2 regions of the Variovorax sp. P4_D9 genome follow, and region 1 is predicted to be linked to the other one. Evidence: predicted binding sites of a transcription regulator. Region 1 holds the regulator's gene; the other holds the start of a gene.
What was found. The regulator sigma-54, encoded in region 1, starts transcription at its own class of promoters, with help from an activator protein. The targets are predictions, from matches to a motif close to TGGCANGNAANCTGCTTT.
Positions count from the first base shown of each region.

Region 2: a site for sigma-54 is predicted at 901-918, ahead of glnA (type I glutamate--ammonia ligase). Genes of this name have one in related genera too.

Region 1 covers NZ_JBFUIU010000172.1:1,610-11,976, forward strand. The annotation lists gene lptA (lipopolysaccharide transport periplasmic protein LptA) at 1-438, shown strand, start outside; gene lptB (LPS export ABC transporter ATP-binding protein) at 435-1,229, shown strand; gene AC1DY5_RS19420 (RNA polymerase factor sigma-54) at 1,243-2,829, shown strand; gene AC1DY5_RS19425 (phospholipase D family protein) at 2,832-4,439, shown strand; gene AC1DY5_RS19430 (Crp/Fnr family transcriptional regulator) at 4,357-5,007, opposite strand; partial or broken gene AC1DY5_RS19435 (MFS transporter) at 5,062-5,556, shown strand; gene AC1DY5_RS19440 (YceI family protein) at 5,841-6,458, opposite strand; gene AC1DY5_RS19445 (YceI family protein) at 6,500-7,084, opposite strand; gene AC1DY5_RS19450 (cytochrome b) at 7,081-7,683, opposite strand; gene AC1DY5_RS19455 (sensor histidine kinase) at 7,703-9,472, opposite strand; gene AC1DY5_RS19460 (THUMP domain-containing class I SAM-dependent RNA methyltransferase) at 9,538-10,367, shown strand, end outside.
Region 2 covers NZ_JBFUIU010000223.1:1,719-4,759, reverse strand. The annotation lists gene AC1DY5_RS23115 (EI24 domain-containing protein) at 1-19, shown strand, start outside; gene AC1DY5_RS23110 (competence/damage-inducible protein A) at 16-816, shown strand; gene glnA (type I glutamate--ammonia ligase) at 965-2,380, shown strand; gene AC1DY5_RS23100 (hypothetical protein) at 2,522-3,034, shown strand; gene glnL (nitrogen regulation protein NR(II)) at 3,039-3,041, shown strand, end outside.

The DNA.
Region 1 (10,367 bases):
CAGGACCCCGAGGGCTACCAGTACGGCGTCGTCACGGCCGACCCGGGCAAGCTCGCCTACTTCAAGCAGAAGCGCAATGCCGGCACCGACGAGTGGATCGAGGGCGAGGGCGAGGTCATCGAGTACGACAGCCGCGCCGACAACGTGAAGTTCATCCGCCGCGCGGTCATGCGCCGCCTGATCGGCGCCACGCCCAGCGACGAGAGCAGCGGTCCGCTGATCGTCTATGACCAGAGCAACGACACCTTCACCGTCAATGGCTCCTCGCTGCCGCCGAATGCCGGCGTGGCGACCCAGCCGGGCGGCCGCGTGAAGGCCATCCTGACGCCCAAGCCGGCCACCCCGCCGGCGGCCGGCGCCGCCAAGCCCGCCGCCACGCCGGCGCCGGGCAACAGCCTGCGTGCCACCACCACGCTCGGCGGAGACCTCAAGAAGTGATCGAAGCAGCGGGTATCAGTGTCAGCGACGGCCAGCCGGGCAGCCGGCTGGAGGCGCGCAGCCTCGAAAAGAGCTATGGCAGCCGCAAGGTCGTCAAGGACGTGTCGCTGGCCGTGCAGAAGGGCGAAGTGGTCGGCCTGCTGGGCCCCAACGGCGCCGGCAAGACCACCTCCTTCTACATGATCGTCGGGCTGGTGCGCGCCGATGCCGGCGAGATCACGATCGACGGCGAGCCGATCGCCCACATGCCGATCCACCGCCGCGCGCGCATGGGCCTGAGCTACCTGCCGCAGGAGGCCTCGATCTTCCGCAAGCTGACGGTCGAGGAAAACGTGCGCGCCGTGCTCGAGCTGCAGAGGGAGCCCGACGAGCAGGGCGGGATGGTGCCGCTCTCCAAGGCCCGCATCGAGGAGCGTCTGGCCGAACTGCTGGCCGACCTGCGGGTCGACCACCTGCGCGATTCGCCTGCGCTGTCGCTGTCCGGCGGCGAGCGCCGGCGGGTCGAGATCGCGCGCGCGCTGGCGACCCAGCCGCGCTTCATCCTGCTGGACGAACCCTTCGCGGGCATCGACCCGATCGCGGTGATCGAGATCCAGCGGATCATCAATTTCCTGAAGGAGCGCGGCATCGGCGTGCTCATCACCGACCACAACGTGCGTGAAACGCTGGGCATCTGCGATCACGCGTTCATCATCAGCGACGGGCATGTGCTGGCACAAGGCACGCCCTCGGAGATCGTCGACAACGCCGAGGTACGACGCGTGTACCTGGGCGAGCACTTCCGGATGTAGGAGCCCAATCTCGATGAAGCAGGGGCTTTCGCTTCGCGTCTCGCAGCATCTGGCGCTCACGCCGCAGCTGCAGCAGTCGATCCGGCTGCTGCAGCTCTCGACGCTCGAGCTGACCCAGGAAGTCGAACAGATGCTCGACGACAACCCGTTCCTCGAGCGCACTGCCGAGGAGGCGGCGCGCGAGGAATTCGGCCTTGAAACGGCGGATGCGCCGGTGCGCGACGAAGATCGGCAGGCCGAAGGCGATGCCGACTTCACGCCGGGCCCCTCGGCGCCGGCTGAAGTCGCGGTCACCACCTCCGACACCGAGACGGCCACCACCGACGCCGTCGACGGCGAGCCCGACTGGGAAGGCGACGGCACGGTCGACCTGGCGCCCGACGACAGCGAATGGGGCGGCGACGCCCCGGCGCGCACCAACAACCTGGGCGACGACGAGCGCACCGACGCGACCGAGCTGGCGCGCAGCCAGGAGTCGCTGCAATCCTTCCTGCACCGCCAGGCGCTGGGCCTGCGGCTCAGCGAGACCGACCGCGCCGCGCTGCGTTTCCTGATCGAATCGCTCAACGACGACGGCTATCTCGAGGACTCGCTGCCGGCCCTGGCTTCGGGCCTGGCCGGCGACGACAACGACCAGTTCGACGACCTGGTGCACCACTTCCAGGTCGCGCTCGGCCTGTTGCAGAGCCTGGAGCCGGTCGGTGTCGGCGCGCGCAACCTCGGCGAGTGCCTGACGATCCAGCTGCGCGCCTTGGCCCGGCCGGACGAAGGCGCCGACGAGGCGCAGGTGCGCGAGACCGCCATCGCGATCTGCAAGCAGCCGATGGAGCTGCTGGCGCGGCGCGATTTCAAGCGGCTGGCGACCCTCACGCGCAGCAACGAGGAAGAGGTTCGCGCGGCCCTGCAACTGATCGCCAGGCTCGAACCCAAGCCCGGCCGCCGCTTCGTCGACGTCGAGCGCAACGTGGTGATCCCCGACGTGATCGTCACACGCATCGGCAACGGCACCAACACCAACACCAAGTTCCGCGTCATGCTGAACCCCGAGGTCATGCCGCGGCTGCGGGTCCACGACATCTACGCCGGCGCGCTCAAGCAGCACAAGGGCGAAGGCAGCCAGGCCCTGTCGCAGCGGCTGCAAGAGGCGCGCTGGTTCATCAAGAACATCCAGCAACGCTTCGACACCATCCTTCGGGTGTCGAACGCGATCGTCGAGCGGCAGAAGAGCTTCTTCGTGCACGGCGAGCTGGCGATGCGGCCGCTGGTGCTGCGCGAGATCGCCGACGAGCTCGGCCTGCACGAGTCGACCATCAGCCGCGTGACCACCGCCAAGTACATGGCGACGCCCTACGGCACGGTCGAGCTCAAGTACTTCTTCGGCTCGGCGCTGGGCACCGAGACCGGCGGCAATGCGTCGAGTACCGCGGTGCGGGCGCTGATCAAGCAGTTCGTCAGCGCCGAGGACCTCAAGAAACCGCTGTCCGACAGCCAGATCTCCGAAATGCTCAAGGAGCAGGGGATCGAATGCGCGCGCCGCACGGTGGCGAAATACCGCGAGGCCCTGCGCATCGCGCCGGCCAATCTGCGCAAGGCACTCTAGCGATGCCTCGCGGCGCGGGCCTGGCGGTGCGCGGGTGGCGGCTCGGCGCGGCACTGATGGCGGCGACTCTCCTGGCCAGCGGCTGCGCCATGCTTCCGGCCGAGTTCGAGCGCCAGCCCTCGAGCGCGATCGCGGCCTCCGCGGACACCACGCTGGGGCGGATCGCCAAGGCCTCCTCCCCCGATCCCGACCTGAGCGGCTTCCGGCTGATGGCGGGCGGGGACTTCGCGCTCGACACGCGGCTTCAGTTGGCGCGCCGCGCCGAGCGCACGCTGGACGTCCAGTACTACCAGATCGAGAACGACGAGACCGGTCGCTACTTCCTGCGCAGCCTGCGCGACGCGGCGCTGCGGGGCGTGCGCGTGCGGCTCTTGATAGACGACCTATATACCTCCGGCGAGGACGAATTGCTGCTGGCGCTGGCGGCGACGCCGAACCTCGAGCTGCGGCTGTTCAATCCGTTTCCGGCCGGGCGCGGCAGCATGGTGCAGCGCTTCTCGAGCTCGCTGTTCGACTTCGACCGCGTCAACCGCCGGATGCACAACAAGCTCTTCATCGCCGACGGCGCGATGGCGGTGGCGGGCGGGCGCAACATCGGCAGCCAGTATTTCACGCAGACCGCGGGCGCGAACTTCCTGGACATCGACACCTTCGTCGCCGGTGCGTTGGTGAAGCGCCTGGGCAGTCTCTTCGACCTGTACTGGAACAGCCCCTACGTGCGGCCGATCGGCACCGTGGTCGCTTCGTCGCTCGCGCCCGAGGAACTGCAGCGGAGCTTCGAGCAGGCCACCGGCCCTGCCAACACCCCGGCGCCGCGGCGGCCGGCCCCGAACGACGTCCTGGGCTACGCGCCGCTCGGGCCGGAGCTGAAGGGCGGCGCCCGGCTCGACCTGATCTGGACCCTGGCCGAGGCCTATGCCGACTCGCCCGACCGCGTCATCGGCAAGACCGCGTCCTATGGCGGCGTGCCACTGCTCGATGTCGACAGCGTGCGCTACAACGTGATCGAGCAGATGCGGCGCTCGCGCTCCGAAGTCACGCTGGTCTCGCCCTACCTGATCCCGGGCAAGGCCGGGCTCGAGGTGATGCGCGAGGTCCGCGGGCGCGGGGTCCGGATCAGCGTCGTCACCAACTCGCTCGCGGCCACCGACGAGCCGGTGGTCCATACCGGCTACCGGCGCTACCGGCCCGACATGCTGCGGCTCGGCGTCGAGATCTACGAGCTGAGCTCGGCGCGCACCAAGCGCAGCGTGCGGCTCGGGCTGTTCGGCTCGCAGGTCGGCCGGCTGCATGCGAAGGCGGCGATCTTCGACCGCCGCGCGCTGTTCCTGGGTTCGATGAACTTCGACCCGCGCTCGGACAGCCACAACACCGAGATCGGCCTCTTCATCGCCAGCCCCGAGATGGCGCAGCAGATGCTCAAGCTGCTCGACGTGCTGAAGCAGCAGGGCGCCTACCGGGTGCGATTTGCCGAGGGCGGCGAACAGCTCGAATGGGTCACGATGGAAGACGGTGCCGACCCGGTGCTCACCGTCGAGCCCGACTCGGGCCTGTGGGACCGCGTGATGCTGGAGCTGCTGGCGCCGTTGGCGCCGGAGAGCCTGCTGTAGGACTCGCGGGTTCCTGGCCGGCCGGTGAGGCGAGGCTGAGGCGTCCGGTCGGCCACATAGTCGCCGAGCCTGTCGATGGCGTGGACCACGATCGTGCGCCGCTCCAGGCTGACCAGCCCGCGGTCGGCCAGTTCGCGAAAGTGTCGCGACAGGGTCTCCGGCGTGAGGTTGACTGTGCCGCGACCACGTTCTTGTGGATCGACAGCTCGATCTTGGCGGGCGTCATGCTGCCCGGCGGAAGCAGGCGCAGCAGGTAGGTCACGAGCCGCGCGGCCGGGGGCTGGAGCGAAAAGGATTCGATGTCGTCGACCACGTTGCGCATCCGCATCGACAGGCTGGCCAGCATGCGCATTGCGAAGCGGCTGTCGTTTTCGATCAGCTGCACGATCGCGTTGCGCGGCGGGTAGAGCAGCAGGCTGTCTTCGAGCGCCTGCGCCGTCAGGTAGTACGGGCGCTCGAGCAGCATCGTGATGTCTCCGAAGCTACCTCCGGGAGCGACGAAGTCGAGTGGCTTGTCGATGCCCTGCGAGGACACCAGCGACAGCTTGACCTTGCCCGACACCAGCATGTGGAAGCCCTCGCACGGGTCACCTCGCTTGAAGAGCACCTTCCGGCGTTCGGCATGCAATCGTACATCGACCGCATCAACATCGGCATCCGGTCCAACAACGCCGATTTCCTGAACCACATCGGACTGACCCTCGATGACAAGGGCAGCCAGGGTTTCCTGGCCTCCGCCTTCATGCTTGGCTACGGAATCTCAGCCTGGTCTCACGCTCTTTTGCGTCGCGCTCTTCGGTGTTCGCCGAAGCCTGCTCTGCGGCCTGCTGCAATGGGACGGCGTCACGGCCATCTCGCCCGGCTTCGACAGCTATGGCAGCCTGCTGGCGTCGCGCATCCTGCTCGGGGTCTCCGAAGGGCCCTCTTCTCGCTCGCCTCGTCCTACATCAAGGCGCATTTCGAGGACCGCGAGAACGGCAAGCCGAATGCCTTCGTCAACATGGACACTGGCCTGAGCCTGGCCATCGGCTTTTCGCTGATCAGCCTCATGCTGGTCCATTTCCAGTGGCAGACCTCGTTCTACCTGCTGGGCCTGATGAACGACGGACTCGGCATCCGCTCGTTTTCGCCTCTCCCCGCCTGAATACAGCGCTCCTCTTGACTGTGTGACGACGTGGGCGGGGCGTTGAATCCGTGAGGGAAAACGCAGCCCTGCCTCCCTGCAGCCGATCAACGGGTGGTCGGCTACGGCGTAGCGTACGGATGCAGGCTCACGCAGCGAACGGGTCGCCTTGATTCAAATCAAGCGATCCGGCGACTGCGGCTAGAGGAAAACCAGGTGCAAATGCAAGGCGATTGCGAATGCCGAAGACGCGACGCGCTGTCGGCTCGCGCGCCGCTTCACTGGATGTTCACCGCCTCGACCTGCACCAGCAGCCTGACCTTGTCCTCGAAGCCGAAGGTCAGGCCCCAGTTGATGCCCCACTGGCTGCGCTCGACCGTGGTCTCGAAGTCGCCGCCGCAGATCTGGCGGTTGATCAGCGGGCTCAGATAGCAATTGAAGCGGTTGGCCTTGAGCATCACGGGGCGGGTCTGGCCCATCAGGGTCAGCGTGCCGTTGACCTGCGTGACCTTGTCGCCGCTGAAGTCCAGGCGGTCGGAGACGAAGCGGGCGGTCGGAAACTCGGCGACGTTGAAGAAGTCCTTGCTCAGCAGGTGGCGGTTGAGCAGGTCGACGCCGGTGTTGATGGAACTGATGTCCATCGTGATGTCGACCTTGCCGCCGGTGCCCGACGGGTCGATCTTGATCTTGCCGTCCTTGGTGCTTAAGCGGCCGCGGTTGGTGGTGGTGCCATAGTGGCCCATCTCGTAGTTGACGAAGGTATGGGTCGGGTCGACCACGTAGCTGGCGCCCTTGACCGGTCCGCCCGCCGGCTTGGCCGCCGCTTCGGGCGCCTGCTGGGCGCCGGCCAGTGCAGCCGCGGTCGTCAGCGTGGCGAGGGTGAGCAGTTTCTTCATGACGAGCCTTCGGGTGAACGTGGAAAAAACGTCGGTGGACCTCACAGGGGGCCGAGCCCGCTCAGCACCAGCTTGAAGCGGACCTGGACCTCGTCGGCCACCATCGAAGTGTCGGTCCATTCGCCGTCGCCGATCTTGAAGGCGAGGCGCTGGATCGTAAAGCTTCCGCTGGCGGTCGACTGGCCAGAGGACTGCGTGATCTCGACCGGCACCAGCACCTCCCTCGTGCTGCCCTTGATCGTCAGCCGGCCGGCGACCTCGAAGCGACCGACACCCAGCGCCTTGATGCTGCTGGAACGGAAGTCGGCCTTGGGGAAATGCTGGCTGTCGAACCAGGCCGCCTTGGGCAGTTCGGCGTCGCTCTGGGGCAGGCCCAGGCTGGCGCTCGCGACCTCTATCTGCAGCGCCACGCCGCCGCCCTCGGGTTTGCGCGGGTCGAAGGCCACCTGGGCGTCGAACTTCTTGAAGCTGCCTTCCACCGGCACGCCCATCTGCTTGGTTATGAACACGATCTGGCTCGCGGCCGGCAGCAGCTTGGCTGCTGTCGCGGGCTCGGCGCCGGCCGCGCCGGCCACGAGGAATGCGGCCGTGCAGAGCAAGGCGCGGCCGAGGGCAAACAGGGTCATGGGAAATGCCTTCGGCGAGGAAGCGGCGACATGCGGTCGAGCAGACCGTCGCGGTCGATGAAGTGATGCTTGAGCGCGGCCGCGACATGGACCGCCGCCACCGCCGCGAGGCTGAAGGCGCCGGCGCGGTGCAGCGGCTTCAGCACCGATTCGGCGAACTCCTTGTCGACCGGCACGAAGTCCGGCAGCGGCAGCATGCCGAGCCAGACGATCGGCAGACCCAGCGCCGAGCTGTACGCCCAGCCCAGCAGCGGGACGGCGAAGAACAGCAGGTACAGCAGCAGGTGCAGCCCGCGGTGCGCGGCCAGCTGCCAGGCCGGCATCGCCGACCGGATGCGCTCCGGCAGCGGCGGCGGCGGGTGCGACAGGCGCCACAACAGGCGCAGCGCCGACAGCGCCAGGATCGTGATGCCGGCCCATTTGTGCCAGTTGTAGAGCTTGAGCCGCAGCGGCGAGAAAGGCAGGCCGGTCATCGACAGGCCGACGCCGAGAGAAGTCAGGATCATCAGCGCCAGCAGCCAGTGCAGGGCAATCGCGATCGCGCCGTAGCGCGGGGCGTCGGGGGCATCGGCCAGGGGGCGTGGAGGCTCGGCGGGCATGCTAGAAGCATAGGCCGCTTCAGCGCTGCAGCCGCAGCAGCAAGGCTTTCAGCGTGGCGGGCTGAACGGGTTTGCGCAGCGCCTGCCAGCCGCGCTCGCGGGCCAACTGCTGCTTGGCGTCGTCGATGTCGGCCGAGACCAGCGCAACCGGCAGGGAAGGGCGCCGGCGCTGCAATTCGGTCGCCAGCGCGATGCCGTCGAGCGCGCCCGGCAGCCGGATGTCGCACAGGGCGATGTCGAAGGCGGCCAGATCGGGCAGTGCGAGTGCCTCGGCCGCGCTGCCGCAGATCTGCGGCCGGGCACCCCACAGGCGCAGCAAGGCCGCGATGCTGTCGGCCACCACCGCGTTGTCCTCGATCACCAGCGCGACCAGGCCGGGGCGCAGCGCCTGCGTTCCCCGTGCCGGCGCAAGCTCGACGCCCGCCGCCGGAACCGATGCCAGCGGCGCGCCCTGCGGCGCTGCGGGCAGTTCGAAGGCGAACACCGAGCCGCGCCCCGGCGCCGAGCGCAGCGAGACCTCGACGCCCAGGCGCAGGGCCAGCCGCCGCACGATCGCCAGGCCCAGCCCGTGGCCGCGCTGCAGGTTGCGCTCAATGTTGCCGACCTGTTCGAAGTCGCCGAACACGCGTTCCTGGGCCTCGAACGCAATGCCGATGCCGGCGTCTCGGACCTCGATCCGCCAGGCCTCGCCGCGCCGTCGGCAGGCCAGCAGCACGCGGCCCCGCGGGGTGAACTTGAGCGCGTTGTCGACCAGGTTGCCGAGGATCCGGCGCAGCGCGAGCAGGTCGGTCCAGACCACGGCGCTCGCCGGGCAGCGCACTCGCACGCGGCCGCTGCCGGCCTGGCGCGCGAATTCGGCCAGCAACGGCGCCAGCGCAACCGCCACCGGTGAGAACGGATCGGCGGCGGACTCGATGCGCCCGATCTCGAGCAGCTGGTTGGTGAGTCCCTCGAGCGCCTGCTGGGCCCTCGACAGCGCGGCGACCGTGTTCAGCACCGTCACCGTGTCCTCGCCGGCGCTCAGCTGCTGGCGCAGCACCTCGGCCTGAAGGCCCATCGCCATCACGGGCTGGCGCAGGTCGTGGTTGGCGGCCGAGAAGAAGCGCAGGCGCTCGGCCTGGGCCTGCTCGGATTCCCGCAGGCCGGCCAGCGCCTGCTCGCGCAGCGTGCTTTCGTTGTGGCGCAGGCCGATGTTCTCCTCGAGCTGGCGGGCGCGTTCCGAGACCAGCTTCCAAACCATCGCGAGCAGGCCGATGCCGAGCAGCGACAGCACCTTCATGACCGGTGCGCCCAGCGCCAGGCCCATCGCGATCACCGGCGCCAGCAGCAGCGTGATCGCGAGCTGCATCGCCGGCGTGTAGTAGGAGACCGAGAAGGCCGAGGACAGCGTCATCGCCATCACCACCAGCCCGATCATCAGCTGCGAAGTCGGGTCCGCCGGATTGAAGAGCAGGATGCCGGCCAGACCGTGGATGCCTTCGTGGATTGCGATGCGCAGCGTGTGCTCGCGCAGGGCGGGCCGCACGTTGTCGGGCGTCAGCGGCGCGGGCAGCCGTTGCGGAAGGAGGCCGCGGTAGGCGGTGGTGGCGGCGATCAGCGCGATCCAGGCGAGCGCGTGCGGCACCGAATACTGCCAGGCGAACAACGCCGCGACGCCGCAGTCGAGCAGGAACTGGAACAGCAGGACCGCCCCGCTCGGCTGGGCACTGAGCCGCAGCACCTCGCAGCGGATGGCAAACCGGTCGGCGGCGCTGGCCTCGGGGTGTGCGGGAGTGGGCGGTGAGCTCATCGGCCGGCCCACTATAGATCAGCCGGGCCGCTGCCGGGGGGCCTCGTCGGGGCGACAATCGCCGGGTGAACGATCTTTCGCTTTTTCTCCCTTGCGCCGCTGGCGTCGAGGATTTCCTGGCCCAGGAAGTGCATGCGCTGACCGGCCGCGTGGGGCAGGACCTGCTCACGCTGCGCGGCGGCGTGCGGGTGCGCGCCGACTGGCGCGACGCCCTCAAGCTCAATCTCCACAGCCGGCTGGCCCAGCGCGTGCTGATCGAACTCGCGCATGCGCCGTACCGCAGCGAGAACGACCTCTACGCCATCGCCAGCGGCGTCGCCTGGGAGATCTGGTTCACGCCGAAGCAGACCTTCAAGATCGAGACCACGGCGCAGCACAGCCCGCTGCAGAGCCTCAACTTCGCCACCCTGCGCATCAAGGACGCGATCGCCGACCGCTTCCGCGCCAAGGCCGGCGGCGTTCGGCCCAGCATCGAGACCCAGTGGCCCGACAGCCGCGTCTTCGCGCACCTCACCACCGACACCTGCACGCTGTATGTAGACACCTCGGGCGAGCCGCTGTTCAAGCGCGGCTGGCGGCAGGACAAGGGCGATGCGCCGCTGAAGGAAACCCTGGCCGCGGCGATGCTGGCGGCCAGCGGCTGGTGGAACCCGGAAACCGGCGCGGTGTCGAGCTCGCCGTTGTACGACCCTTGCTGCGGCAGCGGCACGATCGCGATCGAGGCGGCGCAGATCGCCTCCGGCATCGCGGCCGGCTCGCTGCGGCGCTTCGGCTTCGAGAAGCTGCTGCCCTTCCAGGCCCACGTGTGGTCGGCCCTGAAGGCCGAGGCCGTGCCGCCGGCGGTGCTGCGCGCGCCGGTGATCTTCGGCTCCGACGTCTCGCACCGCATGGTCGA
Region 2 (3,041 bases), on a different contig from region 1:
CCAATGGAGTTCACCATGAGCCGTTCTTTCGGTCTGATCGTCGTCGGCGACGAAATCCTGTCGGGCAAGCGCATCGACAAGCACATGCCCAAGGTCATCGAACTGCTTGCCGCGCGCGGGCTCGAACTGGGCTGGGCCGAGTATGTGGGCGACGTGCCGGTGCGCATCACGGCGGCGCTGGGCCGTGCCTTCGCCTCCGGCGACATCGTGTTCTCCACCGGCGGCATCGGCGCCACCCCCGACGACCACACGCGCCAATGCGCGGCGGCGGCGCTGGGCGTGCCGCTGGCGCTGCATCCCGAGGCAGAGGCGCTGATCCGGGAGCGCATGCAGGACACGGCGCGCGAGCAGGGGACGGTCTACGCGCCCGACCGCCCGGACAACATCCATCGCCTCAACATGGGCGTCTTTCCGCTCGGCGCCAAGATCATCCCCAACACCTACAACAAGATCCCCGGCTTCAGCGTCGGCGATGTCCACTTCGTTCCGGGCTTCCCGGTGATGGCCTGGCCGATGATCGAGTCGGTGCTCGACGGCCGCTATGCCGGCTTGTTCGCACGCGGCCGCGCCGCCGAGAAATCGGTGATCGTCTATGGCGCCATGGAGGCCACATTGACGCCGCTCATGCAGGCCGTCGAGCGCGATCATCCGGGCATCAAGGTGTTCAGTCTGCCGAGCGTCGACCACCCGGAGCATGGGCGCCACATCGAGCTCGGCGTCAAGGGCGAAGCCGACCGGATCGAGGCGGCCTACGCCCAATTGCTGGCGGGCCTGCACGGCTTTGGGGTGCGGCTTGGCCCCGAAATGGTGCGCTGAAGGAACGCGCACCAAACTGGTTACAAATTGCCTTGTTTTGGGCCATGRCCAGGCTGCCGAGGCCCCGCTCGCGGCAGTGACAATGGGCACAGAAACTGCATCCCCAATCCCCATACTTCCAACCACTGTCCATACCAAGGAGAACCTGATGGCCAAGACCGTCGCCGACGTACTCAAACTCGTGAAGGAAAACGAGGTCAAGTTCGTCGATTTCCGCTTCACCGACACCCGCGGCAAAGAGCAGCACGTGACCGTGCCCGTGTCCGCGTTCGATGAAGACAAGTTCACATCGGGCCACGCTTTCGATGGCTCCTCGATCGCCGGTTGGAAGGGCATTGAAGCATCGGACATGCAGCTCATGCCCGATCCGAACACGGCCAACATCGATCCCTTCTTCGAAGAGACTACGCTGATCCTGACCTGCGACGTGGTCGACCCCTCGGACGGCAAGCCCTACGAACGCGACCCGCGCTCGCTGGCCAAGCGCGCCGAGGCCTACATGAAAGCCTCGGGCCTGGGCGATACCGCCTTCTTCGGGCCGGAACCCGAGTTCTTCGTGTTCGACGGCGTGCGCTGGTCCAACGACATGTCGGGCTGCTCGGTCAAGATCGAGTCAGAAGAAGCCGCCTGGAACACCGGCAAGGAATTCGAGCACGGCAACACCGGCCACCGTCCAGCGGTCAAGGGCGGCTATTTCCCGGTMCCCCCGGTCGACAGCTTCCAGGACATGCGCTCSGAYATGTGCCTGGTGCTCGAATCGCTSGGCATCCCGGTCGAAGTGCATCACCACGAAGTGGCCAATGCCGGCCAGATGGAACTCGGCACCAAGTTCAGCACGCTGATCCAGCGCGCCGACTGGGTCCAGCTGCAGAAGTACGTGATCCACAATGTGGCCCACGCCTACGGCAAGACCGCCACCTTCATGCCGAAGCCGATCGTCGGCGACAACGGCTCCGGCATGCATGTGCACCAGTCGGTCTGGAAGGACGGCAAGAACCTGTTCGCCGGCGACGGCTATGCCGGCCTGAGCGACTTCGCGCTGCACTACATCGGCGGCATCATCAAGCACGCCCGCGCGCTGAATGCCATCACGAACCCCGGCACCAACAGCTACAAGCGCCTGGTGCCCGGCTTCGAAGCCCCGGTCAAGCTGGCCTACTCGGCCAAGAACCGCTCGGCCTCGATCCGCATCCCGTTCGTAGCCAACCCGAAGGGCCGCCGCGTCGAAGCGCGCTTCCCGGATCCGCTGATGAACCCGTATCTCGGCTTCGCGGCGCTGCTGATGGCCGGCCTCGACGGCGTCGAGAACAAGATCCACCCGGGCGAAGCCGCCAGCAAGGACCTGTACCACCTGCCGCCGGAAGAAGACGCGCTGATCCCGACCGTCTGCCACAGCCTCGACCAGGCGCTCGAGTACCTCGACAAGGACCGTGCCTTCCTGACCAAGGGCGGCGTGTTCACCGATGCGTACATCGATGCCTACATCGACCTCAAGATGCAGGAAGTCACGCGCTTCCGGATGGCCACCCATCCGGTCGAGTTCGACATGTACTACTCGCTGTAAGGCGTGTGTGTTCCGGGCTGCGCCCGGAGCGTTAAAAAAGGACGGCTGCGGCCGTCCTTTTTGTTTGGGCGGGAACATCCGGGCCGGATCGGTTTCGAATTGCATGAAAATGCCGGTTTGCGGCGCACTACATCCAAGACCATGAAGACTCTCACCGTTTTCCTGCTGACCGCCGCGGCGGCAGCCGGCGTGCCCTTGCAGGCCCAGGCGCAGCAAGAGCGCGTCTGGCGCTGCGGCAACGAATACACCAACAACGCGACCGTCGCCCAGCAGCGCGGCTGCAAGGTGATGGAAGGCGGCAATCTGACCATCGTGCAGGGCACCCGGCCGATCGCTTCGGCGGCACCTGCCGCCCCCGGCGCGGCGGTGCGGGCCCCCGCGGGCAGTCCGCGGGTCGACGGCGCCGATCAGCGCGCGCGCGACGGCGAGGCGCGTTCGGTGCTTGAGGCTGAGCTGCGCAAGGCCCAGGAGCGGCAGACCCAGCTGCTCAGGGAATACAACAACGGCGAACCCGAAAAGCAGGGCAGCGAAAGCAAGAACTACCAGAAGTACCTCGATCGGGTGTCCGACATGAAGGCCGAGATCGCGCGCAACGAGGCCGACATCGCCGGCCTTCAGCGCGAGATCGGCCGGCTTCCTCCGGTGAATCGCTGAGCGGATG